One region of the Sphingomonas sp. PvP056 genome, then DNA from elsewhere that is predicted to be linked to it. Evidence: predicted binding sites of a transcription regulator. Region 1 holds the regulator's gene; each other region holds the start of a gene.
The links. Region 1 encodes LexA, which represses DNA repair genes until DNA is damaged. Its sites were predicted from a motif close to GTTCCNCNCTTGTTCT; they were not measured.
Positions count from the first base shown of each region.

Region 2: recA (recombinase RecA) is a predicted target of LexA. The motif match lies at 5,689-5,704, and genes of this name have one in related genera.
Region 3: ABIC17_RS15180 (ribonucleoside-diphosphate reductase subunit alpha) is a predicted target of LexA. The motif match lies at 2,025-2,040, and genes of this name have one in related genera.
Region 4: ABIC17_RS12305 (DUF6771 family protein) is a predicted target of LexA. The motif match lies at 3,741-3,756, and genes of this name have one in related genera.

Region 1 is NZ_JBEPST010000002.1:598,964-606,489, reverse strand. Features, by position in the region: gene ABIC17_RS07085 (TonB-dependent receptor) at 1-1,046, opposite strand, end outside; gene ABIC17_RS07080 (molybdopterin molybdotransferase MoeA) at 1,310-2,500, shown strand; gene lexA (transcriptional repressor LexA) at 2,557-3,231, shown strand; gene ABIC17_RS07070 (ComEC/Rec2 family competence protein) at 3,222-5,417, opposite strand; gene gltX (glutamate--tRNA ligase) at 5,554-7,008, shown strand; gene gltA (citrate synthase) at 7,027-7,526, shown strand, end outside.
Region 2 is NZ_JBEPST010000002.1:482,270-489,795, reverse strand. Features, by position in the region: RNA gene ffs (signal recognition particle sRNA small type) at 1-12, opposite strand, end outside; gene ABIC17_RS06550 (hypothetical protein) at 51-269, opposite strand; gene ABIC17_RS06545 (2Fe-2S iron-sulfur cluster-binding protein) at 315-647, opposite strand; gene ABIC17_RS06540 (cysteine desulfurase family protein) at 644-1,732, opposite strand; gene ABIC17_RS06535 (cysteine desulfurase family protein) at 1,729-2,823, opposite strand; gene ABIC17_RS06530 (alpha/beta hydrolase) at 2,941-3,597, shown strand; gene ABIC17_RS06525 (glutathione S-transferase family protein) at 3,644-4,276, opposite strand; gene recA (recombinase RecA) at 4,513-5,616, opposite strand; gene ABIC17_RS06515 (SDR family oxidoreductase) at 5,773-6,783, opposite strand; gene ABIC17_RS06510 (response regulator) at 6,903-7,256, opposite strand; gene ABIC17_RS06505 (response regulator) at 7,295-7,526, opposite strand, start outside.
Region 3 is NZ_JBEPST010000006.1:175,788-183,313, reverse strand. Features, by position in the region: gene ABIC17_RS15180 (ribonucleoside-diphosphate reductase subunit alpha) at 31-1,974, opposite strand; gene ABIC17_RS15175 (sensor histidine kinase) at 2,386-3,768, opposite strand; gene ABIC17_RS15170 (response regulator) at 3,938-4,597, opposite strand; gene ABIC17_RS15165 (hypothetical protein) at 4,748-5,386, shown strand; gene ABIC17_RS15160 (putative bifunctional diguanylate cyclase/phosphodiesterase) at 5,449-7,526, opposite strand, start outside.
Region 4 is NZ_JBEPST010000004.1:370,844-378,369, forward strand. Features, by position in the region: gene uvrC (excinuclease ABC subunit UvrC) at 1-437, shown strand, start outside; gene ABIC17_RS12285 (phytanoyl-CoA dioxygenase family protein) at 751-1,548, shown strand; gene ABIC17_RS12290 (2-hydroxyacid dehydrogenase) at 1,556-2,554, opposite strand; gene ABIC17_RS12295 (SH3 domain-containing protein) at 2,652-3,155, shown strand; gene ABIC17_RS12300 (GNAT family N-acetyltransferase) at 3,152-3,628, shown strand; gene ABIC17_RS12305 (DUF6771 family protein) at 3,766-3,957, shown strand; gene ABIC17_RS12310 (hypothetical protein) at 3,959-4,252, shown strand; gene ABIC17_RS12315 (hypothetical protein) at 4,702-5,241, shown strand; gene ABIC17_RS12320 (alpha/beta hydrolase) at 5,351-6,268, opposite strand; gene ABIC17_RS12325 (acetyl-CoA C-acyltransferase) at 6,349-7,526, opposite strand, start outside.

The DNA of each region.
Region 1 (7,526 bases):
CCCGACGTCGTCTCCCACGCGCTGATCGAGGTGAGCACCACGCCGCCAAAATCGTTCTTGAGGTTCAGCGATCCGCCATAGGTCTTGTACGCCTGCGGGTTGTTCGCCGCCTCGTCGAGCGCGACCGACGCGCGCGGCGCGGCGCTGACGTCGTTCGACCCACGCTTCAGGGCACCGCGATGGAAGATCGTCGAGGTGCCGCTGTAATCGCGCGCATGCGCCGACAACAGGCCGGTGAAGCCGGTGTCGGGCGGGGTCAGCATCAGCTGGACGCGGACGTCGCGCTCATCGAAGCCGCCGAGCTTGTCCTTGCCGCCGACGGTGCCGTCCGCGCTGACGCCGATGTAGGTGTTGTCGACCCAGTTATCGCGGTGCTGGACCAGCCCCGACACGCGGAACGACAGCACGTCCTTGACGATCGGCCCGCCCACGCCAGCGTCGAGCGTCGCGGTATTGTAGCTGCCGTAGGACGCCGACGCGCGGCCGTGGAACTCGTCGGTCGGGCGGTTGGTGTCGAACTTGATGATGCCCGCGGTCGTGTTGCGACCGAACAGCGTCCCCTGCGGGCCGCGCAGCACTTCGACCTGGCGGACGTCGAACACCGGGTTGGACTTGAGCACGACATGCTCAAGCACGACGTCGTCCTGGATGATCGATACCGGCTGCGACGCGCCAAGATAGAAATCGATGTTGCCGAGGCCGCGGATGTAGAAGCGCGGGAAGATGCGCCCGGTGGTGGTCTCGGCGTAAAGGCCGGGCACGCGGTTGGCGAGTTCGAGCACATCGCCGCCGCCGGTCTGGAACGCGCGCAGATCGTCACCGCCGACGACGCCGACCGAGATCGGCACCTTCTGCAAATTCTCGGTGCGGCGCTCGGCGGTCACGACGATGTCGCCCAGGCCCTCCTCGGTTGCGGCAGCACCCACCGTTGCGGTCGCGGTCGCGGCAGGTTCGCTCGCGGTTTGCGCCCAGGCAGCACCTGTCGCGAACAGCGCGGTGCCTGCGGCTCCCGCCAGCAGCAGCGACTTTACGACGGTCTTGTTCACAAATAGTCCCCTTGATCGTACCCGGAGCACCGCAGACCGACATCGCTGCGAACACCCGCGGTGTCGCATCCAGGTCGGTTCGGTCTGAGTGGCAGCGCTTCCCCGTCGGCGGCGCTAGGGACGGATTGTTGCTGATTCATGACAAAGCATGGCCAAACAAGGGCATAAGCTCAGGTCTGCGATCGACTGTTGCCCGGATGCACCACCTCCGCATCGCCATCAGGGGTCGACGCGACCGGACCGGTAACGATAGAGACCAAGCGATGACCGAACGCCCTGCCCTGCTCGCCGTCGACGACGCGCTCACCCGCCTGCACGCCCTTGCACCGAAAATCGCAGCTGAAACTGTCCCGCTGCGCGCCGCCGCGGGGCGCTGGGCGGCGGCGGACGTCGTCGCGCGCCGGACCCAGCCCGCGCGCGACCTGTCCGCGATGGACGGCTATGCGGTTCGCTTCGACGATCTCGGCGGCCCCCTGCGCTTGATCGGCGAAAGCGCCGCGGGGCACCCGTTCGACCACCCGATCGGCGCGGGCGAGACGGTCCGCATCTTCACCGGTGCAGCTCTCCCGCCCGGCGCGGACGCCGTGCTGGTCCAGGAGGAAGCCGCACGGGAGGGGGACGAGGTCCGCCTCGCAGGCGACGGGCCGGTCCGCGGCGGCAACATCCGCCGAGCCGGGATCGACTTCGCGCAGGACCAGACGCTGATCGCGACCGGCGACCGGCTGACCCCGGCGCGGATCGCGCTGGCGGCGAGCGGCGGTTACGGGACGCTCAGCGTCGCGCGGCGGATCCGTGTCGCGATCGTCGCGAGCGGCGACGAACTCACCCTGCCGGGCGCGCCGCTCAGCGACCGGACCTTGCCGGAATCGAACGGCGTCATGCTCGCGGCGATGCTGGCGGACCTGCCCGTCGACGTCGTCGATCTCGGCATCCTGCCCGACCGGCTCGACACGATCACCGAGGCGTTTCGCACCGTCGAAGCCGACATTCTCGTCACCACCGGCGGCGCGTCGGTCGGCGATCACGACCTGATCCGCCCAGCGCTGGCGGCGGCGGGCGGATCGATCGACTTCTGGCGGATCGCACTCCGCCCGGGCAAGCCGATGCTCGCGGGCAAGATCGGCGAGATGCTCGTGCTCGGCCTGCCCGGCAATCCGGTGTCCGCTTATGTTACCGCGGCCATCTTCCTCAAACCCGTGATCGCCGCCATGTCGGGCGCCCGCGAACCGTCGCCGACCGCTTACCCCGCGATCCTCGGCGCACCGCTGCGCGCCAACGACCGCCGTCAGGATTACATGCGCGCCGTCACCCGCGACGGGCGCGTCTATGTTGCCGACAGCCAGGATTCGTCGCTACTCGCGACGCTCGCCTGCGCGGACTGCATGATCGTCCGCGCACCGTTCGCCCCGGCGGCCGATGCGGGCGACTCGGTGGAAATCCTGCCGATCGCTTGACGTCCATCTTTATGTTCCGTATAGGTTCGTCGTCTGTTCCGACGAAAGGGCCCGGAATGCTAACGCGCAAACAGCATGAGTTGATCTGCTTCATCAACGACCGGCTGGAGGAGACGGGAGTCTCGCCCTCGTTCGAGGAAATGAAGGAAGCACTCGATTTGAAATCCAAGTCGGGCGTCCACCGCCTGATCAGTGCGCTGGAAGAACGCGCATTCATCCGCCGCCTGCCCAATCGGGCACGCGCGCTGGAAGTGCTCAAGATGCCCGAACGCGGCACCAACGCCCCGGCCAAGGCAGCACCGGAAACGGCACCGGCCAGCCCGCGCGTCGTCCCACAGCCTGCCAATGACGTGATCGAAATTCCGCTCCATGGCCGGATCGCCGCTGGTGTTCCGATCGAGGCGTTCGAGGGCGCGTCGATGCTGTCGGTGCCGGCTGCACTGCTCGGTGGTGGCGAACATTATGCGCTCGAGGTCGCCGGGGATTCGATGGTCGAGGCTGGCATCCTCGATGGCGACTATGCGCTGATCAAGCGTCAGGAGATCGCGCGCGACGGCGAGATCGTCGTGGCTTTGATCGACGACAGCGAAGCGACGCTCAAGTTCTTCCGCCGTGAAGGGGCGATGGTCCGGCTCGATCCGGCCAACCGCGCCTATGATCCGCAGCGGTACAAGCCTGCTCAGGTCCGCGTGCAGGGCAAGCTGGCCGGGTTGCTGCGCCGCTACGACTGATCATCGGCGGATCGCCGCCGCCCGAAGCGATGTCGACGCGCTGGCTTTGCGCTACGTGGGTCGGGCGGCATGATCCAGGGGTGTGCGTCGCCCGGGTGGCGCACCGTCCGGATGGTCGGTCGACGGCTGGCGAAGGCGGTCAACGCCAGAGCCTGTCGCGGAAAGGTGATCGCCACCCCGCCGGTCCGCGCCAGCAAGCTCCTGTCTAGCCGCAACCAGCGCGGGCGACAGCGACGCGGCAGCCAGCGATCGCTGATCACGATATCTGCGGCAGCACAGGCCCGGACCAGATCTTCGATCGGAACCGCATAGGCGCTCCGCGTCGCCAGCACGGTCCATTGCCGCGTTCCGACGGTTCTCACCGCCATGCACAGATCCCGACTGCACCGCGCATCCCGCTGATCCGACCACAGCACTGGCAAGCCCGCGACGCCGCCGCCCTGCGCCAGCATGTCGGCGGTATAGTCGCCGGTCCTGTCGCGCAGCAGCGCAACGTCACCCGCTCGCGTCCGGATCGCCACATGGCGTCCGTCCCCGGTCACCAGCAGGTCGGGCGCAGGCGTGACGATCGCCCACGCCGCACCGATCACGAACGGCACGATCCCCAGCCGTCGCCAGTGCGTCCGCCACAGCGCGATCCAGATCCCGCCAATCGCCATCGCGGCAAATGCGCCCCCCGGCATCGCGGGCAACGGCGCGACCGAACCGGGGATCGCCGCCGTCGTGCGGGCAATCCACAACAGCAGCTCGAGCGACATCCGCGTCGCCCACCACAAGGGTGCGCCCAACCCGATCGTGTCGAACAACAGCGCCGCTGCCTCCAGCGGCATGATCACGAACGTCGTCAACGGGATCGCACAGATATTGGCGACGGCGCCGTAAATGCCCGCTTTCTGGAAATGATAGAGCGAGATCGGCAGCAGCGCGGCCTCAACAACCAGTCCGGTCAGCAGCAACGCACCGATACTGCGCGCAACACGGTTGAGGCGCGGTTCCTCGCGCGCCGCGACCAGCGCACGGATGCCCGGGTGATCGTTCCACGCGATGATCGCCACGACCGCCGCGAACGAAAGCTGGAAGCTCGGCCCGGCGAGCGATTCCGGGTATAGCAACAACACGACGAGCGCGCCCGCTGCGACCAGGCGCAGCGTCAGCGCCTCCCGCCCCAACGCCAAAGCGATCAGCACGCACAGCGCCGCGACGCACGACCGGATCGTCGGCACCTCCGCCCCGGTCAGCATCGTGTACCCGATCGCGACCAGCGCGCCCGCCGCCCCCGCCACCAATGGCAACCTCCAGCGCAGCGCCAGCCACGGGATCAGCGCCAATAACCGCGTCACGACGATCATCGTCGCCGCAACCGCAGCGGTGATGTGCAACCCGCTGACCGACAGCAGATGCGCCAGCCCGGAACGGCGCATCGCCTCGGTATCGGCGAGCGGGATCGATCCCTGGTCGCCCGTCGCGAGCGCCGCTGCGATGCCCCCCGCCCCGCCGCCACCCGCACGCGCCTGGATATGCCCGGACAGATCCGCGCGCAGCCCGGGAAGGATCGACGGTCGCCCCGGCGCGACGATCGCTACCGGCGCAAAACCTCGACCAGTCGCGCCGATTCCGTCGAACCACGCGGTGCGCGCATAATCATACGCCCCCGGCACCGAAGGCTCGGGCGGCGGCAACAGGCGGGCCGACAGCCGCAACACCGCACCCGGCCCCAGCCCGGCGGGGACATCGACCGTGGCGAGATTGATCCGCAGATGCTTTGGCAGAACCGGCAGCGGCCGACCGCTCGCATTGGGCCCCGCGATGACGGCAAGCGGCGCCAACCGAAGCCGCACCAGATCCCGCGCCGGCAACGGCTCGATCCGTTCGACGCGCGCGACGAACGTCGCGATCGTCGGACGCTGCAGAACGGAATGCGCGACGCGCTCCGACCGCCACCAGATCAGGCCGATCCCCAGCGCCACGGCAAGCGCCGCGACCCCAAGGCTGCGCGCCGCGCGACCGTATCGCCCGAGCGCTGCACAGCCGAGGCCAACCGACAGCGCGACCAGCATCGCGATCTGCCAATCCGCGCGGCTCGGCAACAGGAACCACAGGGTGATCCCGGACCCCAGCATCACCGGCAACCACAAGGGAAGCTGGTCGCGTTCCGCCTCCAGCCACCGTTCGAACGTGTCCGCCATACCGCGTCCAGCAACGAAAAATTGCGACAGCCACCAGCGCACCCCGGTTTGAAGCGTGGCAAAGCGCGTGCTAGGGGCGCTGCAGGCTGATCCGGCCATCGAATTTCTAGTCTGGGAGTATGCGCGGTTGAGCGCAATCACTGAAACCACCACAACGACCGACGGCACGCCCGACGTTTCCGCCGGTACCGTGGTTACGCGCTTCGCGCCGTCGCCGACCGGCTTCCTCCACATCGGGGGCGCGCGCACGGCGCTGTTCAACTGGCTGTACGCGCGGCATCATGGCGGGCGGTTCCTGCTGCGGATCGAGGATACCGACCGCGCCCGCTCGACGCAGCCCGCGATCGACGCGATCCTCACGTCGCTGCGCTGGCTCGGGCTCGATTGGGACGGCGACGAAGTGTATCAGTCGGCCCGCGCCGATCGTCACGCCAAAGTCGCGCACCGCATGGTCGAGCATGGCCACGCTTATCGCTGCTACCTGACGCCCGAGGAACTCGCCGCGATGCGCGCCGAGGCCGAAGCTGCGAAGAAGCCGCTGCGCGTCCGCAGCCCGTGGCGCGACAAGGCTGCCGAAGCCGACGACAGCCGCCCGTTCGTCGTCCGCCTCAAGGCGCCGACCGAAGGCGCGGTGACGATCGAGGATCGCGTCCAGGGATCGGTCACCGTGCAGAATGCGGAACTGGACGATCTCGTCCTGCTTCGGTCTGACGGTACGCCGACCTATATGCTCGCGGTCGTTGTCGACGATCACGACATGGGCGTGACGCACGTGATTCGCGGTGACGATCATCTCAACAACGCTTTCCGCCAATTGCCGATCATCCGCGCGATGCAGCAAATCGAAGGCGGTTGGCCCGATCCCGTTTATGCACACATCCCGCTGATCCACGGGTCGGACGGCGCGAAACTGTCCAAGCGCCACGGCGCGGTCGGCGTGGAATATTATCGTGACGAACTCGGCATGTTGCCCGAGGCGCTCGACAATTATTTGCTGCGTCTGGGTTGGGGGCATGGTGATGACGAGATCATCAGCCGTACCCAGGCAGTCGAATGGTTCGATCTCGCCGGAGTCGGCAAGTCGCCGTCGCGCTTCGACTTCAAGAAGCTCGAGAATCTGAACGGCCAGTACATTCGCGTCGCAGACGATGCACGGCTTGCCGCGCTCGTGGCCGATCGGCTTGATTTCACGGCAACGGACCAGCAACGCGAACTTCTCGGCCGAAGCATGGCATCGCTCAAGCCCCGCGCGGCCGATCTGCTCGATCTGGCGAACGGGGCCGCCTTCCTGTTTCGAAAACGCCCGCTGGAAATGGATCGGGATGCCTCCGCGCTCGTTTCCGGTGATGCTCCCAAGCTCCTCGCCCGGCTCCACGCAGCGCTTGACGCGCTCGAACGCTGGGATACGGAGAGCCTCGAAACTGCGGTACGGCAGGTCGCCGATGACGCAGGGGTCAAACTCGGGCAAGTCGCGCAGCCGCTGCGCGCTGCGCTCACCGGGCGGAAAACCTCCCCCGGAATCTTCGATGTGCTCGACCTGCTCGGGCGCGACGAAAGTCTTGGTCGCATCGCCGACCAGATGATCGCTTAAGTCACGAAAGGACAACCGATGACCGACACCGCCAAGCTGAGCGCCGCCGGCAAGGACCTCGATCTCAAGGTCATGCACGGCAGCGTCGGTCCCGACGTGCTCGATATCCGTAAGCTCTATGCGCAAACGGGTATGTTCACCTACGATCCGGGCTTCACCTCGACCGCAAGCTGCGATTCCGCGATCACCTATATCGATGGTGACGAAGGCGTCCTGCTCCACCGCGGCTATCCGATCGGCCAGCTGGCCGAGCAGTCGAGCTTCATGGAAGTGTGCCACCTCCTCCTCAACGGCGAACTGCCGACCCAGGACGAGCTCGACAAGTTCAGCTACACGATCAGCCGCCACACGATGCTGCACGAACAGCTCGCGACCTTCTATCGTGGCTTCCGTCGCGATGCGCATCCGATGGCGATCATGTGCGGCGTCGTCGGCGCGCTGTCGGCCTTCTACCAGGACTCGGCGGACATCACCGATCCGCAGCAGCGCATGATCGCGAGCCATCGCCTCATCGCCAA
Region 2 (7,526 bases), 120 kb from region 1:
CCGACTCCCGCGCTGCATATGGCGGGGTCGGGCGAAGGGATCAAGAGGGCTTAGCGGCGAACAGTCCGGCAGATACGGACGCGACGCTGGTTGCGCCGTTCCATGCGGCAGACCTTGCGCGTACGATAGGACGGGCGATGCCGATCGGTGTGGACAGTCCGCGAGACGACGCGGTCATGGCGGTCCTGGCGCATCTGGGCGCTGGCGGTGGTCGGCGCGAGCGCGCTTGCCGCGATGAGGCCAACTGAAAGCAAAGCGATGAATTTCATGGGTAATTCCTCCGTGCGTACGTAAATGGCACGGAGGCGTAATGATCATCGCCGCTGCATGTTCCGTGATTCCGGTGGGATAGCGACAGTTATTTGATCGATATTTGCGTTAAGCATGATCTGGCAGGCCAGCCGACTGGTACGTGTCGCTCCCGTCGCCAGGTCGAGCATGTCTTCTTCTTCGGCGCTTGCCGGGGACAACAGCGCGAAGTCTGCGGCAGCGACGATGACATGACACGTCGAACACGCCATCTGGCCTTCGCAGGTTCCCTCAAGCGGCTGGCCAGCCGCCTGCGCGACGTTCAGCAGGCAGTCGCCAACGTCCGCCGTGACTTCGCATACGCGGCCATCGCGCTCAACGAACCGTACGCGCGTCATGCCGCGATCCGTTGCGAAGCGGCCGCTGCCACGATTCGATCGATTGCTTCGGTCAGGTCATGCCCTCCTGTATATCGGCCGAAGCCGATGCGAATGCTCGATCGCGCCTGCGCCTCGCTCAAGCCGATGCCGCGAAGGACATGGCTCGACCGCCCCGATCCACTTGCACAGGCCGACCCCGCCGAAAAGGCGACATCGCGCAGATCGGACATTAACCGTGCGACGTCCAGGCCATCGCGTCGGATGTTGAGATTGCCTTCGTAACGCGGGTCGAGCGCACCGTTGATGGTCCACCCTGCTAAACGATCGACCGCGGCGTGGAACAAGGTCGAGACATGGGCGCGATCGGTTTCGCTGCATTGCGCCAGCAAACCGGCGGCAGCACCGAATCCTGCGCACAAGGCAGGCGACAGCGTACCCGATCGCCCCAGCGCTTCCTGTCCCCCGCCATGCATCAGCGGGGAGAGTCGAACGCCGTTGCGCACCCACAGCGCCCCGATCCCCTTGGGGCCGTGGACCTTGTGCGCCGAGACCGCGACGAGATCACATTCGGGCGGGATCGCGACCCGGCCATAGCCCTGCACCGCGTCACACAGGAACAGCGCGCCCGCCGCATGCGCGAGATCAGCGAGCGCGGCGATTGGCTGGATCACGCCGATCTCGTTGTTGACCAGCATTGCCGCCACCAGCCCGGTTCCAGGCGTGATGGCCGCACGCGCGATCTCCAGGTCGACCAGACCGTCGGGCCCCACCGGCAGCACCGTGACCTTCCGCCCCTGTGCCGCGATCGCCGCTACGGTGTCGAGCACCGCGGCATGTTCGGTCGCGAGCGTCACGATCGGCCCGGTCGTTCGCTGGATCGCCCAATTGAGCGCCTCGGTCGCGCCACTGGTGAAAGCGATCTGCCCTCCCCCATCGAACAGCGCCGCGACTGCGGCGCGCGCGACTTCGACCGCCGCCTTTGCCCTGCGCCCCGGGGCGTGCGGCGAATGCGGGTTGGCGTGCTGGTCCCGCAGCCACGGCAGCATCGCGTCGAACGCTTCGGGGGCAACCGGTGTCGTCGCCTGATAGTCGAGATAGATCATGCCGCCCCCAACAGGTCGTTGGCGCGCGCCGTCCGTGCGATCTTGCGCCATTCGGCCACAAAGCGGTCGATGTCGGCGGCGGTCGTCGTTCGCCCGAAACTGACGCGGATGACCTCGCGGGACGTCTCGCTGTCCCAGCCCATCGCGCCGAGCACGTGACTGGGCTTCATGCTGCCGGACGAACAGGCGCTGCCCGCCGACACAGCGATCCCCGCCATGTCGAATCGAATCAACTGGGTCGCGGCGGCGAGGCCCGGCATCCGGTACGCCCCGATCGCCGGATGCCGGTCTGCAGCCGCCGCCACGATCTCACCGCCCGACCGCGAAACCCCATCTGCGAGTCGCGCGCGCAGCGACGCCATCTGCATTAAGTCCTCCGGGTCTCCCAGCGCGGCGGCATACCCCAGGGCGCCGGGTACGTTCTCTGTCCCCCCACGGTAACCGCGTTCCTGGCCGCCGGTCGGCGTGAGCGTTGCCAGGTCGCGCACGAACAGGGCACCGATCCCGGGTGGCCCGCCGCGTTTGTGAGCCGAGACCGCGACGAAGTCGGCATGGTCGACGACATCCCGATCTGCGCCGGGCGGCATTTGCGCCGCATCCACCAGTAGAAGACCTCCCGCTGCCCGGACGATGTCCGCGATCGCCGCGATCGGTTGCCGCACGCCTGTTTCGCTATTGGCATATTGCACACCAACCAGCGCAGCTTCACCGTCGATCAAAGACGAGAGCGCCGCCAGATCGATCAACCCCGACGAGTCGACCGGAACGACCGCGGCATCCGGAGCCGCGCGAATCACTGCATCATGCTCGACCGAGGATATTACGCGTCTCGGCGGGATCGCGCGTTGCAGCGGGATTGCCAGTGCCTCGCTCGCACCGCTGGTGAAGAGCGTCTCGCCTCCCCAGCCATATGCATCCGCCACCGCTCGGCGCGCCTGTTCCAGCGCAGATCGCGCGGCGCGCCCCTCGGCATGGGGCGACGACGGGTTCGCCCAGGTGGTCATCGCGCTTGTCATCGCGTCCCGCGCCGCGGGGATAATCGGCGTCGTCGCGGCATGGTCGAGGTAGAGGCGATCGGGCAGGAACGGCATCAGTTTCGGGGACTCGCTGCAATCATTGCGCAGACGTGCGCCATCATTGTATAGCGCACAACTCTTCGCGCGGCCCAACGGGGCGTGCTTCCCCGCTATTTCTTGTCAGCAGGTCCGATGCCAGAAGTTATTTTCCCCGGCCCAGACGGTCGTCTCGAAGGCCGTTTCGTTCCCGCATCGCGTCCGCGGGCGCCCGTCGCGATGATCCTCCACCCGCATCCGCAAGCGGGTGGCACGATGAACAACCACATCGTGATGGAGCTCTACAAGACGTTCCAGCGCCGCGGGTTCGCGACCCTGCGCTTCAATTTTCGCGGCGTTGGCAAGAGCCAGGGTACGTTCGACAACGGCGTCGGCGAACTGTCCGACGCGGCGAGCGCTCTCGACTGGGTTCAGAGCTTCCATCCGGAAGCGCAGACCACGTGGATCGCAGGCGTCAGCTTCGGCGCGTGGATCGGCATGCAGTTGCTGATGCGCCGCCCGGAGATTCGCGGCTTCATTTCGGTCGCGCCGCCCGCGAACATGTATGACTTTACCTTCCTGGCACCCTGCCCGGCGAGCGGGATCATCATTCAGGGCGAGGCCGACGAGGTCGCGACCCCGGCGGCGACGCAGAAGCTCGTCGACAAGCTGCGCACGCAGAAGCACATCACGATCAACCATGACACCATCCCCAAGGCGAACCATTTCTTCGAACATGAGATGCCGCAGCTGATGGGGTCGGTGGACAAGTATCTCGACATGCGGCTCGACCCGAATTCGCCGATCCGCTGACATCCGGTCCGCCTTCCCCGCATTTGTGCAGGGAAGGCAGAGCGTTTCAGGCGTAAGCGTATGGCCCGCCCTTGGCGAGCGCCGCCTGATAGGCCGGACGCGCGTGGATCTTGTCGAGCCATGCGATCGTCGCAGGCCGCGACTCATCCAGCCCCGCACGGCTGCGCGCCGCCTCGAGCGGGAAGCTCATCATCACGTCGGCCGCGCTGATCGAGTCGCCGGCAAACCATGGACGGCTGGCGAGCTCGCTTTCGACATAATCGAGATGGACGTCGATCATCGGTTGCACCCGCTTGGCCGCGGTCTTGCCGAGTACCGGAATGCGGTTGAGCACGAGCAGCAACAACAGCGGCGGCATCATCGACCCCTCGGCATAATGCAGATACTGCCGATAGCGCAGCGTGGCTTCGCGGTGCGCAGGAGGTCCCATGCGGCCATCGGCCAGCTCGACGATATAATCGACGATCGCACCGGTCTCGATCACTACATGGCCCGCCGCGCGGTCCTCCAGCACGGGCGATTTGCCGAGCGGATGGACCTTCTTGAGTTCGGGCGGCGCGAGCATCGTCGCCTTGTCGCGTTCGTAGCGAACGATCTCATACGGCAGCCCCAGTTCCTCGAGCAGCCACAGGATCCGCTGCGAGCGGGAGTTTTCGAGATGGTGGACGATGAGCGACATAAACGTCTCCGTACAAGTACGACCGGGTCCCGCCGCAGCGGTGGAAGGTCGCAGGAAAGTCGCACCAGCTTACCCAATGTGGCGATGGGCTACCATTCCAAACCATGAAGGGCCCACCATTGCTGGCGGGCCCTCCCAGGGTGTTCGACGGCAAGATCAGCCGTCTCGTATTGCAGGAACACGGCGTTAGCCCCGTGTTCCCTGCCCCGCCCGCCGGATGGCGGCCGGAGCGAACCTCACATCTCGTCGTCGCCTTCGATGTCATCGTCAGCTTCCGGCCCGACCATCATTTCCTCGGCAACCTTGTCGGTCCGCGAGCGGATCGCCTTTTCGAGGCGGTCGCTCATCTCGACATTGTTCTTGAGGAAGGTCTTGGCATTCTCGCGGCCCTGCCCGATGCGAACACTGTCATAGGAGAACCAGGCGCCAGACTTCTCGACCAGCCCGGCCTTGACGCCGAGATCGAGGATTTCCCCAATCTTGGACACGCCCTGCCCGTACATGATGTCGAATTCGACCTGCTTGAACGGCGGCGCGACCTTGTTCTTGACGACCTTGACGCGCGTGGCGTTGCCGACGATCTCTTCGCGATCCTTGATCTGGCCGGTGCGACGGATGTCGAGCCGGACCGACGCGTAGAACTTCAGCGCATTGCCGCCCGTCGTCGTTTCGGGGTTACCGTACATCACGCCGATCTTCATGCGCAGCTGGTTGATGAAGATCACCATGCACCGCGAACGGCTGATCGAACCCGTCAACTTGCGCAGCGACTGCGACATCAGTCGTGCCTGTAGGCCGACGTGGCTGTCGCCCATCTCGCCCTCGATTTCGGCGCGCGGAACGAGCGCCGCAACTGAGTCGACCACGAGCACATCAATCGCGTTCGATCGCACCAGCGTATCGACGATCTCAAGCGCCTGCTCGCCCGTGTCGGGCTGCGACACGATCAGTTCGTCGATGTTGACGCCAAGCTTCTTGGCATAGACCGGGTCGAGCGCATGCTCGGCATCGACGAACGCCGCGGTGCCCCCCGTCTTCTGCGCTTCGGCAATGACGTGCAACGCAAGCGTCGTCTTGCCCGAGCTTTCCGGCCCGTAGATCTCGATCACGCGGCCGCGCGGCAGACCGCCCACGCCGAGCGCGATGTCGAGCCCGAGCGAGCCGGTCGAGATCACCTCGACCTGCATCGTCTGCTTCGAGCCCAGCTTCATCGCCGAGCCCTTGCCGAATGCACGATCGATCTGTGCCAGCGCAGCTTCGAGTGCCTTGGCGCGCTCTGCGCTCGCCTTATCCGTAGATGCCGCCATTTTGCTGTCGATCACTTTCAACGAAACCGCCATTGGAAGCCTCCCGCTAGACCGAACGCCCATCGCGTTCAATGCATGGTGGCTATGTACTATGTTTGTTCACTAAGAACAAGAGGCGAACGGCGTTCGCTTCGGGTCCGGCCGGACGTGTTCCGACGACGTCATGAGACGCCGCCGGAGTCCCGCAGGTCAGGGAAGACCGTTGCCACCTGCGGCACCATACACATGACCCGTGGTATAGCCCGATCCGTTTTCCGCGAGCAGTACATAGATGCCCGCAAGTTCTCCCGGCTGACCGGGCCGCCCGGCGGGCGTATCGCCGCCGAACATCTCGAGCTTCTCCATCGTCGCGCCGCCCGAGACCTGCAGCGGTGTCCAGATCGGGCCGGGCGCGACGCCGTTGACGCGGATCCCCTTGGGTGCAAGCTGCTTGGCGAGGCTGCGGACGTAGTTGCTCGTCGCCGCCTTGGTCATCGCATAGTCATACAGGTCCTTCGACGGGTCGGTCGCCTGCTCCGACGTCGTTGCGATGATAACTGACCCGGGCTGCAGATGCGGAAGCGCGGCTTTGGTCGTCCAGAATGGCGCGTAGATGTTGGTCTTGATCGTCCAATCGAACTGCTCGCTGGAAATATCCAGGATAGACGCATGGGTCTGTTGCCGTGCCGCGTTGTTGACCAGAATGTCCAGGCCACCCAGCTGCCGGACCGCATCGCCCACCAGCTTTTTGCAGAATGCCTCGCTCCGCAGGTCACCCGGCAGCGCAACGCCCTTGCGTCCTGCTGCCCGGATCAGGTCGATCACCTCGCGGGCATCCGCCTCTTCGTCGGGAAGATAGTTGATCGCGACGTCAGCGCCCTCGCGCGCATAGGCAATCGCCGCCGCACGACCCATGCCGGAATCGCCGCCGGTGATCAGTGCCTTACGGCCAGCAAGCCGCCCGGATCCACGGTAGCTCGTCTCCCCATGATCGGGCCGTGGCGTCATCTTGGAGGCGAGCCCGGGCCACGGCTGGCTTTGCCGCTGGAACGGCGGCTTGGGCCCTGCAGTGCGCGGGTCCTTCAGCCCGCTCTGGGGGGCGCCCTGCCCCGGAGTCTGTGGCTTGGCGAACGCAGGTGCTGCCGCGGTGGCGGCGGCCATGCCCAAGGCGGCACCGCCAACCATCGTACGCCGTGAAATTCCGTCTTCGTGATTGGCCATCGTCGGTTTCCGTTCTGCAAGGATAATGCAGCAGAAACCAACGGCGGGTCACACGGTTCAGCGCGTTCGCGCCTTTGTTTCCGTGATCTCAATCAGGGAAGACGGTTCACCGCGGCCAATCAGCCGAGCGAATCCAGCGCCTTGGCAACGCCGTCCATCGTGAACGGCTTGGGCAGTGTGGGACGGTCCGCCCAGGCGTCGCCGACGCTGTCGTGTGATCCACCCGTCGCGAAAACGAACGGGATGTTGCGCGCGGCCAGCGCTTCGGCGATCGGGAAGCTCTTCTCACCGCCCCGCAGATTGACATCGAGGATCGCAGCGTCGATCCCGCCGGCGTCGACCAGTTCGAGCGCGGACCCAACGGTATCCGCGCTGCCAGCGAGCGACTTGCCAAGGACGTCGAGGAAATCCTCGATCATCATGGCGATCAGGGGCTCGTCCTCAACGACGAGAATGGATTGTGGAGAACTCATCCCGCCGCCTCTACTGCAGCGCGAAGGGCCGCGCTATCTCATTTTGTTCCTAACACCTCGCGCGTCGCCTCTGCAAGCTCCTGTACTGAAAAGGGTTTTGCCAGAAACGAAACGTTATCCAAATTAATCGACTTGCGCAGCGTTTCCTCGGCGTAGCCGGACATGAAGAGAATCGGGAGATCGGGATATTGCGCGCGGGCGTGACGGACCATCGTGGGACCGTCCATCAACGGCATCATCACGTCCGAAATCAACAGATCGGGGCGCGGG
Region 3 (7,526 bases), on a different contig from region 1:
CCAAAAGGACGGCGTCGGAAGCAATGCGCATCACTGGCAGGCGAGACACTCGTCGTAATCGGTCGTCTCGAACTCGTATTGCGGCTTCTCGATCGTGTTGTCGTTCTCAACGCCGCCGGCGAACCCTGCCCGCTGCACCGACTTGGAGCGGAGGTAATAGAGCGACTTGATCCCCAGTTCCCATGCGCGGAAGTGGAGCATCAACAGGTCCCACTTCTCGACGTCAGCAGGGATGAACAGGTTGAGCGAGGTCGACTGGTCGATATAGGGCGTGCGGTCCGCCTGGAGCTCGAGCAGCCAGCGCTGGTCGATCTCGAAGCTAGTCTTGAAGCAGTCCTTTTCCTCGACATCGAGGAACTCGAGATGCTGGACCGACCCACCCTGTTCGAGGATCGAGTTCCAGATCGCGTCCGAATTCTTCGACTTGGCGATCAGCAGCTTTTCCAGATACGGATTCTTGATCGAGAACGAGCCGCTGAGCGTCTTGTGCGTGTAGATGTTCGCCGGGATCGGCTCGATGCACGCCGAGGTGCCGCCGCAGATGATGCTGATCGACGCGGTCGGCGCGATCGCCATCTTGCAGCTGAACCGCTCCATCACGCCGCGATCCGCCGCATCCGGGCAGGGCCCGCGCTCGACCGCGAGGTGCATCGACGCTTCGTCGACCTGCGCCTTGATGTGCTTGAACATGCGCAGATTCCACGACTTCGCCATCGCGCCCTCGAACGCCAGACCGCGTGCCTGGAGGAACGAGTGATAGCCCATCACGCCCAGGCCGACCGACCGCTCGCGCATCGCGGAATAAGCGGCGCGTTCCATGCCGGGTTCGGCGCGGTCGATAAAGTCCTGCAGGACATTGTCGAGGAAGCGCATAACGTCCTCGATGAAGCCCTTCTCGTCCTTCCACTGGTCCCACGTCTCGAGGTTGAGCGAGGACAGGCAGCACACCGCGGTGCGCTCGTTACCGAGATGGTCGGTGCCCGTCGGCAGCGTGATCTCACTGCACAGGTTGGACGTCGACACCTTGAGCCCGAGCTCGCGGTGGTGGCGCGGCATGCCCTTGTTCACGTGATCCGCGAAGACGATGTACGGCTCGCCAGTGGCAAGCCGCGTCTCGACCAGCTTCTGGAACAGCGAGCGCGCGTCGACCGTCGCGCGCGCCGAGCCGTCCTTGGGGCTGACCAAAGTCCATTCGCTGCCCTCGCGGACCGCTTCCATGAACGCGTCGGTGATCAGCACGCCGTGGTGGAGGTTGAGCGCCTTGCGGTTGAAATCGCCCGAGGGTTTACGGATCTCGAGGAATTCCTCGATCTCCGGGTGCGACACGTCGAGATAGCAGGCGGCCGAACCACGGCGCAGCGAGCCCTGGCTGATCGCGAGCGTGAGCGAATCCATCACGCGGACGAAGGGAATGATCCCCGAGGTCTTGCCGTTGAGGCCGACCGGCTCGCCGATCCCGCGGACGTTGCCCCAATAGGTGCCGATCCCGCCGCCGCGCGACGCGAGCCAGACGTTCTCGTTCCACGTGTCGACGATCCCGCCGAGGCTGTCGGGGACCGAATTGAGGAAGCACGAGATCGGCAGGCCGCGCCCGGTGCCGCCGTTCGACAGCACCGGCGTCGCGGGCATGAACCAGAGGCGCGAGATATAGCCGTAGAGCCGCTGCGCATGCGCTTCGTTATCGGCGTAGGCCGACGCCACGCGGACGAACAGGTCCTGGAACGTCTCGCCCGGGAGCAGGTAGCGGTCGCGCAACGTTTCCTTGCCGAAATCGGTCAGCAGCGCATCGCGCGAATGGTCGACCTCGACCGGGTACAGCTGGACGTGGACTTCCTTGGAATCCCCGCGCGCCGCAAGCTTGCGATCCGCGCCGTTGCGATCCGTTTCCTGGGGAGCCTGAACGCTTGCCGCGAGCGCCTCGATCATGTCGGTTGCCATATCCGTCTTCACTTCCTCGGTATCCCGAAAATCCATTGTCTCGCCCCTCGGTCCGGTTCGCGAACACGCGGCAGTCACGCCATCATGTTCCCGACTCGTTCAATCTTTGTTCGATTCGGGAGACAGGCTCCCTAGCTAGCATTTCGGAAGCGATCGGCGAGACCAAAATGCAATCGCGACCGCTTGCGAGCCGCTGATCCATCGTCCGCACGATATGGGGTCGTGCGGTTCACTCTACCAGTTGTTGCGCTCGCTCCCGAACCTGACCCCTACAGATTGTGCCCATATCGGCCAACAGGCAATATCATAAATGACAGATACAAGACTCGGTTCGTCGCACTTCCACGCCTTCTGACGGAGCGGCGGCCGGGTGCAGCGCGCGCGACGCGCGGTCAAAGCTGGGGTTGCGGAAAGGCAAGAGGCCGAACCGGGAACGTGACATTTATTTCACGTCGGGCCGGCAAAGCCGACCGGCAAGGTGACATGGACCGCCAGCCCCCCAAGCGATGCCGTATCGAGCATCAGGGTGCCGCCGTACAGATTCGCCAGTTCGGTCGCGATCGACAGGCCAAAGCCGTGCCCATCGCCGCGTTCGTCGAGCCGTTGCCCCGCAGAAAGCGCGGCGGCGCGAGTCGATTCGGGTATACCGGGGCCGTCGTCCGCGATCGTTAGCACGGCGAATCGGTCGTCCGCGCTGCGGGTCGCACTGACCGCGATTCGGGTGGCGGCCCAGCACCATGCATTGTCGAGCAGATTGCCGACCAGCTCGTCGAGATCCTGCCGGTCGACCGCGACCGCGAGCGCCGGGTCGATCGCGATATCGGCAGCAATGCCCCGCTCTGCGTGGATCCGCGCAAGTGCGTCGGCCAGATCTTCCACGACTGGGGCGAGCGGAGTCGCGACGCGCGAGGCCACGCCCGGGGTGGCAGCGCGGGCGCGACCGAGGTGATGGCGTACCGCCTGATCGATCCGCGCGATCTGTGCGCCGAGCGTGCCGTCCGGGTCGAGTGGGCGGACCGACAGCGCGAGTGTCGCGAGCGGGGTCTTGAGGCCGTGCGCGAGATTCGCGACATGCCCGCGCGCGTTGGCGAGTGCAGCGGCATTTTCGGCGAGCAGCGCGTTGATTTCGGTTGCCAGCGGGGCAAGTTCACGCGGCTGGTCGTCGGGGATGGCGGTGGCGCGACCACCGCGCACCGCTGCCAATGCCGTGCGCATCCGTCCAAGCGGCGCGAGGCCCACGCGCAACTGCACCAGCGTCGCGATGCCCAGCGCGAGACCCAGCAGCAGCAGCGAGCCGAGCAGTGGTGCCATCGCCGCGCGCAACGGGCGATCGACGATCGCACGCGGCGCGGCGGCGGTGATGCGGACCTGACCCGCAGGGGTGGCGAGCGTCAGGCTGCGCGCATGCCGTGCGCCGCGCGCGTCCTGCCAGTCGAGTGCGCGGGTGCGGTCCCCGGGGCCATGCCGCAGCGCCCGATCCTCGATCGGCGGTGGAGGAAGCGCGGTCCACGGCGTGCGCATCGCGTCCAGATCGGGCGAGGCGGGGGATGCGATGGTCCGGCCCCCCGCATCGATCCGCCATCCCCATCCGTTCGCGGCGTCGTCATAAGGTGCGGCGAGAATGACGCGATTGCGATCAACACTGCCGTCGGGACGGACCGCCTGCGCAAGGATCGCGATCTGCGCATCGAGCCGCTCGTCCAGCCCGTGCATCACGAACCGGTCGAGCACCGCGCCGATCGCGAAGGCGGCGAACGCGAGCGCGGCAAGCGTGGTGAGTAGCGCGGTCACGAGCAGGCGACCGTAGAGCGAGCGCGGGAGGAGCGTCATGCGGCTGCCCGGCCGAGGCGGGCGGGCGGGGCGGCGTTTCCACCATATCCGGCGTCACCCTGAACTGGTTTCAGGATCCACCGTGCCACACCGGCTGTCCGCCATTGTTGCGGGGTAGATGCTGAAACGAGTTCAGCCTGACGGAGGGTGGGAAGCCATGCCACGCTCCTCATGCCGCGATGATCCGATACCCGCGGCCGCGCACCGTCTCGATCAGGTCCGCGCCGATCTTCTTGCGCAACCGCCCGACGATCACCTCGAGCGAGTTCGAATCGGGATCCGCATCGCCCTCGTAGATATGCTCCATCAGGTCGAGCCGCTCAACCACCACACCCTTGCGCAGCATCAGCGTCGACAGCACGCGCCATTCGAGCGCGGTGAGGCGCAGCGGAAGCCCGTCGCGCTCGACCTGCCCGGTCTGCGCATCGAACGTGATCGGCCCACACACGATTCGCGCTGCCGCATGCCCTGCCGAGCGCCGTACCAGCGCGCGCAGCCGCATGACGAGTTCCTCGATCCGGAACGGCTTGGTCAGATAATCATCCGCGCCTGCGCGAAACCCTGCGACCTTTTCTGACCAGCCATCGCGTGCGGTGAGGATCAGCACGGGCAACGCGCGTCCGGCGGCGCGCCATTCCTCGAGCACGGTGATCCCCGATTTGCGCGGCAATCCGAGGTCGAGCACCGCCGCGTCATAGCTTTCGGTATCGCCGAGATGCGCGCCGTCCTCGCCATTCGCGGCGACATCCACCGCGAAATGTTCGGCACGCAATGCTTTGGCGGTCGCCTCGGCCAGCGCGGCGTCGTCCTCGACCAGCAGGATACGCATAAGGCGGCTCTTTCGTTCGCGGCGGCGGGGCGGGATGCCGCGGCAATAATCCGGCTAACTTGCCGATCTAAACCCAAACTGAACCGCAAGGTTCAGTGGGCCGGGGGCACGACTCGGTAAAAGGCTGCATACCAACCAAGGAGCTTACCGATGACCGAAGACACAACCACTCCCTCGCGCCGCAAGATTTCGACCCGCGGCGCGCTGATCGCGGCAGCCTTGCTCGCGGTCGGCGTCGGCGGCGGCGCGACCGTCGCGCAGATGACCGCACCGTCGGTCGAAATGGCCCCGATCAAGCCCGTCGCGATCCGCTCGCTCAGCGACACCGGCAACGTCGTCACCGTGCGCGGCAAGGTCGCCGAAATCTACGGGCCGATGTTCATCCTGTCCGACGGTAGCGGGCGCGCGCTGGTCGAGGGTGGACGCCAGACCGACGGCACCAGCCTGATCGGCGTCGGGCAGACGGTGAGCATCCAGGGCCGGTACGGCCGCGGGATGTTCCACGCGTCGTTCCTCGTCGGCGCTGACGGCAAGGTGACCGCGCTCCGCCCGATGCCGCCGCGTGGCGGGCGTGGTGGTCCGCATGGCCCTGGTGGACCCGGCGGTCCGGGCGGACCCGGTGGCCCTGGCGGTCCTGACGGCCCCGATGGTCCGGACGGCGCCGGCATGGCCCCCCCGCCGCCACCGCCCGCCGCCGCCGGGACGACGGCACCGGCTGCCACCACCGGCAGCGCGCCGGTCGCGGCTCCTGCGGCCGCCCCCGCGGCAACCGGCAACACCGCCGCATAAACACGAAAGGCCGCGCGGACGTGTCCGCGCGGCCTTCTGCCCTGATGCCTTGACCCGGTTTGCTATCCCGCCTTGCGCGCGACATTGGGGACGCTCGGCGCGGCGAGGCGTTCGAGGTTGAACATCTCGGCAAATTCGAGCCCAGCGCGTCCGTCCGCCGCCCAGCGCAATTTGGCGGGGAACATCTGGTCCTCGACCAGTTCGATCAGCACGTCGAGATCGACCGCGCTTGCGTCAATCTCGATCCCCTCGACCATCACGCCCGTCGACGAGATGTTGCGGATTCGCACGTCGCCGCTCGCCCCGCCCGCCTGCAGCCGCGCGTTGCGCAGCATCGCGGTGCGCGGGTTGCGCGTGATCTGATAGCCGCTCGCGGTCGCCATCCCGCCGCCGACCTTCAATTGCAGCAAAACATCCGCAGCGCGCGTCGGCTTGCCATAGACATACCCCTGGATGTGGCTGCATCCGAGGTCGCGGATCAGCGTGATCTCGTCGCGATTCTCGACTCCTTCCGCGGTCGTATCCATGCCGAGCGCATCCGCCAGCGAGACGATCGCACGGATAATTGCGGCATTGCGATTGCCCGCGATCGTCGCGCCCTTGACGAAGCTCTGGTCGATCTTGATCTTGTCGAACGGCGCTTTCTTCAGATAGCCGAGCGACGAATAACCCGTCCCGAAATCGTCGAGCGCGAGCCGCACCCCACAGCCTTTCAGCGTCTTGAACATCTGTTCGGACGCTGCGCTCTCGTCGAGGAAGACGCCTTCGGTAATTTCGAGTTCGAGCCGGTGCGGCGCGATCCCGGATTTCGCGAGCGCCGAGGTGACGAGCGACGGCAGGATCGGATTGGCGAACTGAATCGGCGAGACGTTGACCGCGACGCGAACGTCGCCCGGCCAGCCTGCTGCCTCGGTGCACGCAGTGCGCAGCACCCATTCGCCGATGCTCTCGATCAACCCGCAATCCTCCGCCACGGGGACGAATTCGGCAGGGCTGACCAACCCGCGCGTCGGATGTTCCCAGCGCAGCAACGCCTCATAGCCGACGATCCGTTCGGATCGCGTGTCGACCACGGGTTGATAGGCGAGATAGAACTGGTTGCCGACGAGCGCCTGGCGGAGATCGTCCTCGAGCTGTTTGCGGCTTTGCGCACCGACCAGCAGTTCTTCGCGGAAGAAGCGGTGGATGCCGCGGCCGTCGCCCTTGGCGGCATAGAGCGCGAGATCGGCGTTGCGGATCAGCGTTTCCGACGCTGCGCCGTCCTGCGGTGCGATCGCCACCCCGATCGAACAGCCGATGCTGATCGCCGACCCTTCGATCGAATAGGGTTGCGACAGGTCGAAGATCACGCGCCGCGCCAGTTCGCCCAGCTTCTCGCGGTCGGCATGGCCGGGCATGATCACCTGGAATTCGTCGCCGCCGAGCCGCCCGACCAGCCCCGCATCGCCGATCGCGCGTTGCAGCCGCTGCGCGACCTTCTTCAGCAACGCATCGCCGATCTGATGGCCGAGCGTGTCGTTGACGGTCTTGAAGCGATCGAGGTCGAGCAGGAACAGGCTGGTCATCCGCTGCGATGTCGCGGGTTGCGCAAGCATCTGGTCGAGCGCGAGGCGCAACCGCTGGCGATTGGCGAGGCCGGTGAGCCCGTCGAACAGCGCGAGCCGCGTGATCTCGGCATCGGCACGGCGGCGCTCGGTCAGGTCGGTCCCGCTGCCGACGAAGCCGAGGAAGATCCCGTCCTCATCAAAGATCGGGCGCCCCGACATCGACCACCAGCGTTCGAGCTTTGCGCGGCTTGCGGGGCGCACCGAATAATTGGAAAACGCGGTGCGCGAGGAGAGATGGAAGGCGATCGTCCGCTCGGTCTCGGTCAGCGCGCCGTCCATCCGGAACAGTTGCGACAACGGCTCGCCGATCGCGGGGGTGTCGGGCAGGTCGAGTTCCGTTGCGACCCGGTGGGTGAGATAGGTCACTTCGCCGTCCGCATTGGTCTGCCAGAACCAGCCGCTCGAATGCGTCTCGAATTCCGCGACCAGCCGGGTCGCCATCCGGCCCTGCGCATGATCGAGATCGCGCTGCTCGACCGCGTGGCGCTCGAAACGGGCGAGCCGGTAGGCGATGCTGGTCAGCATCAGCAACA
Region 4 (7,526 bases), on a different contig from region 1:
TGCTGATCGACGGCGGGCGTGGGCAGCTCAATGCGGTGAAGGGCGTGCTCGAGGAACTGGGGATCGAGGACGTGTGTCTCGTCGGGATCGCCAAGGGGCCGCACCACGGCCGCGATGGCCGCGAAGTGTTCCACATGCTCGACGGACGCGAGTTCCAGTTGCCGGTCAACGCGCCGGTGCTGTTCTACCTGCAACGCTTGCGCGACGAGGTTCACCGCTTTGCGATCGGCGCGCACCGGGCGAAACGTGCCAAGGCGATCGGCGCATCGCCGCTCGACGACGTGCCGGGCATCGGCCCTGCGCGCAAGAAGGCGTTGCTGATGCACTTCGGCACCGCGCGGGCGGTGCGCAACGCCAGTCTGGCGGATCTGCAACGTGCGCCGGGCGTCAGCGCGGCAGTGGCGCAGCAACTGTACGACTTTTTCCATACCCGGTGACGGCCTGCGCCGCCGCACGCTGGAAACGTTCCAGCAACAATTCGGACTAGGGGAATGGAGAACGATAGGCAGGGTCCGCGTTTGCGCGCATAGGGACCTTTGCATCCAGGCTGGTACCGCGAGCGTGTCTCCGTTCGTCGGGGCCGCGCGTGTAAGGCGTACAATGATGAGCGTTTTGCTAGGGATAAAACGAAGAGCCGGATCTGTGCCGTGGCGTGTTGCCGCCGGTCTGGTGCAGACCCGCACGATTCACGCCCTTCGCCATCGGCGCTACGAGCACGCGCGTGACCAGCATCGCACTCGGTTACCCGCCATGTCCGATGCGATCGCGGAGATGGCGCGCGGCCTGGAAGAGCGCGGTGTGGTCCAGACCCGTCTGTCGTCGCTCGCGCTGGAGGGGGCGGATGAAGCGTTCGCCGAAGCGTCGCAATTGACCGCGCTGTGGAGGGACCGACTGCGGGAGCAGGGGCGTACGGGCAGTGCGTTTCTCCGCGTGCCGCCCGCGGAAATCGCCGCAAGACCAGCAATCTACCGGTTGGGATTGCATCCCGCGCTGCTCGATCTGGCGGAAGCGTATGTCGGGCTGCCGGTCGCCTATGACGGCGTGAACCTGCAATATACCTTGGCGGACGGGCGCGCGGTCTCGACGCGGAAATGGCATCGAGACCGGGAAGACCGGCGGATGATCAAGCTGGCGGTGTATCTGACCGATGTCGATGCGGACAGCGGGCCGTTCCAGTTGCTGCCGGTCGAGGCGACTGTGCCGGACGACCGGTTTTACCTCGACGATGCCGACGAGAAGGACGACAGCGGGCGCATTTTGGGCGTTCATCCAATCAGTTGCGAGGGGGCGGCGGGGACGGTCGTCGTCGCTGACACCGCGCGCTTCTTCCATCGCGGCAAGCCGGCGACCGGGCGCGACCGGGCGGCCTTGTTTTACAGCTACTTCGCGCGGGTGCCGCAGCGGCCGTATTTCTGCGATCGGTCGGGTTTGTCGGCGCGCGACGTCGCCAAACTCGTCGAAACACTGTCGCCACGACAGCAGAATGCGGCATTATGGCGCCGGAATCTGCCATTCCCGTGGCGGTTCGTACCCGCTTCGAGCGCGTAATAAACGCTCAGGCCCAGCCTTCGAGCACCTGATCCGGCGGGCGGTGACCGTCGGCCCACATCCGAATGTTGGTGATGACCTTCTCGCCCGTCGCAAGCCGTCCCTCGAACGTCGCGGAGCCCATGTGCGGGGTCATCACGACATTGGGAAGCGCGAGCAGCCGCGGATCGATCCGCGGCTCATGTTGCCACACGTCGAGGCCGGCACCCGCCAGCCGTCCGTTCTCCAACGCGTCGACCAGCGCATCCTCGTCGACGATCCCGCCGCGCGAGGTGTTGATGACATAGACGTGGGGGCGGAGCAGCGCGATCCGGTCGGCGTCGATCAGCCCCTCGCTGTCCGCATTGCGCGGGGTGTGGATCGTCAGCAGGTCGATCGCGCCGAGCATCTCGTCGAGATTGGGGTGCCATTGCGCCTGCAACTCGGCCTCGACCACCTTGGGCAGCCGGTGGCGGTTGTGGTAATGGATCGACAGGCCGAACGCCCTCGCGCGCCGCGCCACCGCCTGGCCGATCCGCCCCATGCCGAGGATGCCGAGCGCCTTGCCGCCGATGCGGTGGCCGAGCATCCCGCCGGGAGTCCAGCCCTGCCACGCGCCCGAGCGCACCAGCTTCTCGCCCTCCGCCAGCCGCCGCGGGACCGAGAGAAGCAGCGCCATCGTCAGGTCGGCGGTATCCTCGGTCAGCACGCCGGGCGTGTTGGTGACGAGAATGCCGCGTGCCCGCGCGGCTTTCAGCGCGATGTGGTTCACGCCCGCGCCGAAATTAGCGATCAGCTTCAATCGTGGCCCGGCACCCTCGATCAGCGCGGCGTCGATCTCGTCGGTCACGGTCGGGACCAGCACGTCGCAATCGGCCATCGCGGCGGCAAGCTCGGCGCGGGTCAGCGCGGTGGCACCGCGGTGGATGCTCGCGTCGAACAGTTGCTCCATCCGCAGCATCACCGCGTCGGGCAATTCGCGGGTCACCGCCACGCGCGGGTTGGGGACACGTCTCGTCTCTGCCATGCCGCTGGCTTGGCGGAGGGCCTGCGCGGCGTCAACGGGTGTTGAAGCCGCGCGCCAAAACGCGATAAGCGGGGACATGACGCTACGACACCAGAAGATGCCGATCGCGGCGCGGCTTGCGCTGCTGATCGGGGCGACGAGCATGGCCGCGGCAGCGTTCGCGCCCGCGATTGCCGCTATGGCCAACCGCAAGGCGCCGTTCTACGCCTCGGTCGGTGCCAAGAAGGCGCGGATGCGCACGGGGCCGGCGCGATCCTATCCGGTCAGCTGGCTGTACCAGCGCGCCGATCTCCCGGTCAAAGTCGTCGCCGTGTTCGAGCACGGCCAATGGTACAAGGTCGAGGACCCGAGCGGCACGCAGGGGTGGATGATGAGCGGCCTGCTCAGCGAGCGGCGGACCGGGATGATCACCGGGCAGGTCGCCGAATTGCGCGACAGCCCGGATAGCGACGCGCGGATCGTCTGGCGCGCGGCACCGGGGGTGGTTGGACGGCTGAGCAAATGTTCGGGCGGCTGGTGCTATTTCGACGTCCAGGGGCGCGGCGGGTTCGTCGAACAGTTGCGGATGTGGGGTGCGGAAGCGGGCGAAACGCTGCCGTGAAGGGCTGGACGATCCGGCGCGACGATCTGACGCATCCGGACGTGCTCGACCTGCTCGACCTGCACTTACGCGCCGCGTTCGAGAACAGCCCGCCGGGAAGCGTGTTCGCGCTCGATGCGAGCGGGCTGCGCGATCCGTCGGTGACGGTGTGGACCGCGTGGGAGGACGACTTGTTGCTGGGGATGGGCGCGCTCAAGCAGCTCGATCCGGCCTGGGGCGAGGTCAAATCGATGCGCACCGCGCCCGCGCAACTGCGGCGCGGGGTGGCGGGGGTGCTGCTCGATCATCTGGTCGCCGAGGCGCGCGCGCGCGGGTATCGGCGGCTGAGTCTCGAGACGGGCTCCAACGCGCCGTTTGCTGCCGCGCATGCGCTGTATCGGCGGGCCGGTTTCGTGGAGTGCGCGCCGTTCGGGGATTATCACGATACGGTGTTCGCGCAGTATTTTACCAAGGATCTTGCCGCGTCAGCGTAGCTTTGCGGGCGCGGAAGGCGTCCCATCTCTGCCGCCCCGTCGCGCCGGGGGAATTGCGCCTGCTTACAGCCTGCTGACCATCGCTCTTCGCTAAAATCGCGCTGGACGAATCGGAACAGATGGTGAACATAGAGGCCATGACCCAGCCAGATTGCGCCCTGATCGCCCACGCCCTCCTGACCAGCAGCGGCTTCGCCCGAGTCGGATTGACCGCCCCGAGCGAACGCATCCGCGAAGCCGCCGCCGCCGAACTGGCGCGCACGATCGTGTGTGCGCTCGAGGGTTTCCCCGGCGATCGCGACCCGCGCCAGATGGCGCTGCCGCTTTGACGTGGGCAACGTAAGATTCCGCACGCTGTTCGATTTCACGCGGCACCAGATGAACGTCGGCTGCGTCTGCGGATCGTGCGCGCACAAGGGCGTGGTGCACCGCGATCGGTTCGCGCGGTGGTGCTTCCTCAAGCGGTTGAACGCCGCGGTCGACAATCTGCCGGGGTTCCTGCGCTGCTCGCAATGCGGGGGGCGACCGGTGCGGATCCGGCCGACGTTGCTGCCGCCGACGTTTCCGGGCTGGGGCGCGGACGAGGGGGCGTGGAAACGGCTGCAGCGGCGGTTGCGAGGGTGAGGGGGCGAACGGTTTGAATGAATGGCCCCATGCAAATGGAGAGTCGTCCGTCGGCCTTAGAATGAAGAAATGAAGAAATGTTGGGCTCAACTCCTGGTGCAGTCGAGTGCGCACGCAAGTGCTCTGACAGCAGGTGCAATGCGGCGCACCCAGAGTGATTCCTCCGATTTTGCTTTTCCACGAGCTACAACTTGAGATGCAGGGCATCGGCAAGGCTGTGGTTGGGCTGTGCTGGGACCTAGCTACTATGACAGGCTACGCAGAGATGGAGAACCGCGCGCAATAACGCAGGTCGCGTTAGACGAGTCATAAAAGTAGCTGGGCAGGGTAAGGATATGGGGGCAATAGGACGCTCAGATTTGTCTGGTTGCCCTCTCGAAAATCTCTAGCAATTTTTTGCCGCAAGGGATTTGACGCACATTAACCTTGGCCAATTTAGGAGCGGTGGCATGGAACCTATACTCGACGAGATAAGAGCAACCTTTGATTGTGGCATATGGTATCCAGTAGTTGCCTCAGTCTTGATGCTTCCAGATGCCTGTGGTGCCGTGGAGTTTTGGGGGCAAGCGGTGCATTCTCGCAAGCGATACCAGCGATGGTATGATGAGTGGGTTTTGCCACACTTCACCTCGCCGAGAGTGTCGTTCGACGGCGCAGTCGTTTACATCGTAAGAAATGCAATGATCCACGAGAGCACTGGGTTTACCAGAGGCGAGCATGGCTTTGACCGCGTGATTTTCACCCCACCAGATAAAAGCGGGGTGACAGCAGAATTCTGCATTTCTCGAAATCCGGCCGGTCTTCAAGAAACCGCGTTTATAGTCACCATTGGCGGACTCATGGGCGCTGTGGAAACTGGCGTTCGTAATTGGCTCGCCGACGTTCGTAGTGATCCGGACAAGCGCCGAGCAGAGGCGTTAGATAAGCTAATTCAGGCGCGGCGCGACGGACAGCCTCCGCATTTTGTCGGGATGGCAACTGTGTCTTAGTCGAGCAACCTCGCTTTGCTCTTGCGCCAGCTAATACAAAAGTCGTGAACTCGAAATACTTGTTTTTAAGTGGTTACGGGATTTTAGTCGATCCTCCCGGCTCTACCATTCATCTCGTTGTCCCGCCCCACCGCCCAGCAACAAACTCCGTAACCTCCGCCCGCAACTCGTCATCCTCCGGCGTCCCGCCGCCGAACCCGCCATGCGGCATCGCCTCGAACACATGCAGCTCGGCCGCCACCCCAGCGCGGCGCAGCGCCCGGTGCAGCCGGACGGTGGTCGACAGGAACAGGTCGCGCGTGCCCGATTGCAGGAAGGTCGGCGGCAGTCCGCCAAGTTCCCCGAACAGCGGCGACACCAAAGGATCACGCAGGTCGGTGCCGTTCGCATACAGCAGGTTGGTCGCGGCGAGGGACCCCGGCAGCACGACGTCGAGCAGCCGGTTGACCGCGAAACTGTCGCCGGATTCGGTCAGGTCCGCTTGCGGCGACAGCAGCACCAGCCCGGCGGGCGTCGGCAAGCCTTCGGCACGTGCGCGCAGCAGCATCGCCACCGCGAGATTGCCGCCCGCCGAGCGTCCCCCGATCACCACGTCGGCGGGGGCGTGGTGCGCGAGGACGTGGGCGTAGGTTGCGACGCAATCGTCGAGCGCGGCGGGGAAGGGGTGTTCGGGGGGCGTGCGATAATCGACGCCGTAGCAGCGCACCTGATGCTGGTCAGCGTGCATCCGCGCGCCGGTGCGGCACGCGCCGCCCCCGCCGAAGACGAGCGCGCCGCCGTGCAGGTCGATATAGGCGCGCCTGGCGTCGAATGCGCCCTCGGGCGTCGCGACATGCACTCGCGCCGCGCCGACCGTGATCGTCTCGACGGTCGAGCGCAGGCTCCCGGCGATTCCCTCCATCGCGACCGCATAGCCCGCGTCGGCGGCGGTCTTGAGGTCCGCCCAGGCGGCATGGTCCGCCGGGTCGGGCAGGACGTGAAGCGCGTTGAGCGGCACCCCGTCGGCGCGCACTGCGCGTTCCAGCATCGCGCGCGCCTCGGGCGAGATCGAGCGCGGGGCCGGAACCGTGCGCGCGGGGAGCGCGACGCCGTGGGGGGTGTTCTCGGTTACGCCATCAACTCCACCGCGACCGCGGTCGCTTCGCCGCCGCCGATGCACAGCGATGCAAGCCCACGCTTGCCGCCGCGCGTCTCCAGCGCCGACAGCAACGTCGCGAGGATCCGCGCGCCGCTCGCGCCGATCGGGTGGCCGAGCGCGCAGGCGCCGCCATGCACGTTGATCCGGTCGTGCGCGATGTCGAGGTCGCGCATCGCGATCATCGCGACGACCGCGAAGGCTTCGTTGACTTCGAACAGGTCGACGTCGCCCGCCGACCAGCCCGCGCGTTCGAGTGTCTTGCGCATCGCGAACACCGGTGCGGTGGTGAACAGCGACGGCGCATGTGCGTGCGCGCCATGCGCGACGATCCGCGCGAGCGGGGTGAGGCCGAACTTCTCCGCGACCGACGCGCGCGTCATCACCAGCGCGGCGGCCCCGTCCGAGATCGACGAGGCGTTGGCCGCGGTGATCGTGCCGTCCTTCGAGAAAGCGGGCTTGAGCGTCGGGATCTTGGCGACGTCGCCCTTGGCGGGTTGCTCGTCGAGGCTGACCGTGGTCGGCCCCTTGCGCCCGGCGATCTCGACGGGGACGATCTCGCGGTCGAACGCGCCCGAGCTCTGCGCGCGCTGCGCCCGGTGGAGCGATTCGATCGCGTAATCGTCCATCTGGGCGCGGGTGAACTGGTACGCCGCGGCGCTGTCCTCGGCGAAATTGCCCATCAGCTTGCCGGGCTCATACGCATCCTCGAGCCCGTCGAGGAACATATGGTCTTTCAACACATCATGCCCGATCCGCGCGCCGCCACGGTGGCGCATCGAGAGATAGGGCGCGTTGGTCATACTCTCCATGCCCCCTGCGACGATCAGGTCGGCCGAGCCCGCCGCGAGCGCATCCGCCGCGAGGATCGCCGCCTGCATCCCCGATCCGCACATCTTGTTGATCGTGGTCGCCTCGACATGGTCGGGCAGCCCCGCCTTGAGCGCGGCCTGGCGCGCAGGCGCCTGGCCGAGCCCGGCGGGCAGCACGCAGCCCATGTAGATCCGCTCGATCGCCGATCCGGCAAGCCCCGCGCGCTCGACCGCGCCGCCGACCGCGGTCGCGCCGAGCTCGGTCGCGCTCGCGCCGGCCAGCGCGCCCTGGAACGACCCCATCGGGGTGCGCGCGTAGGAGACGATGACCACTGGGT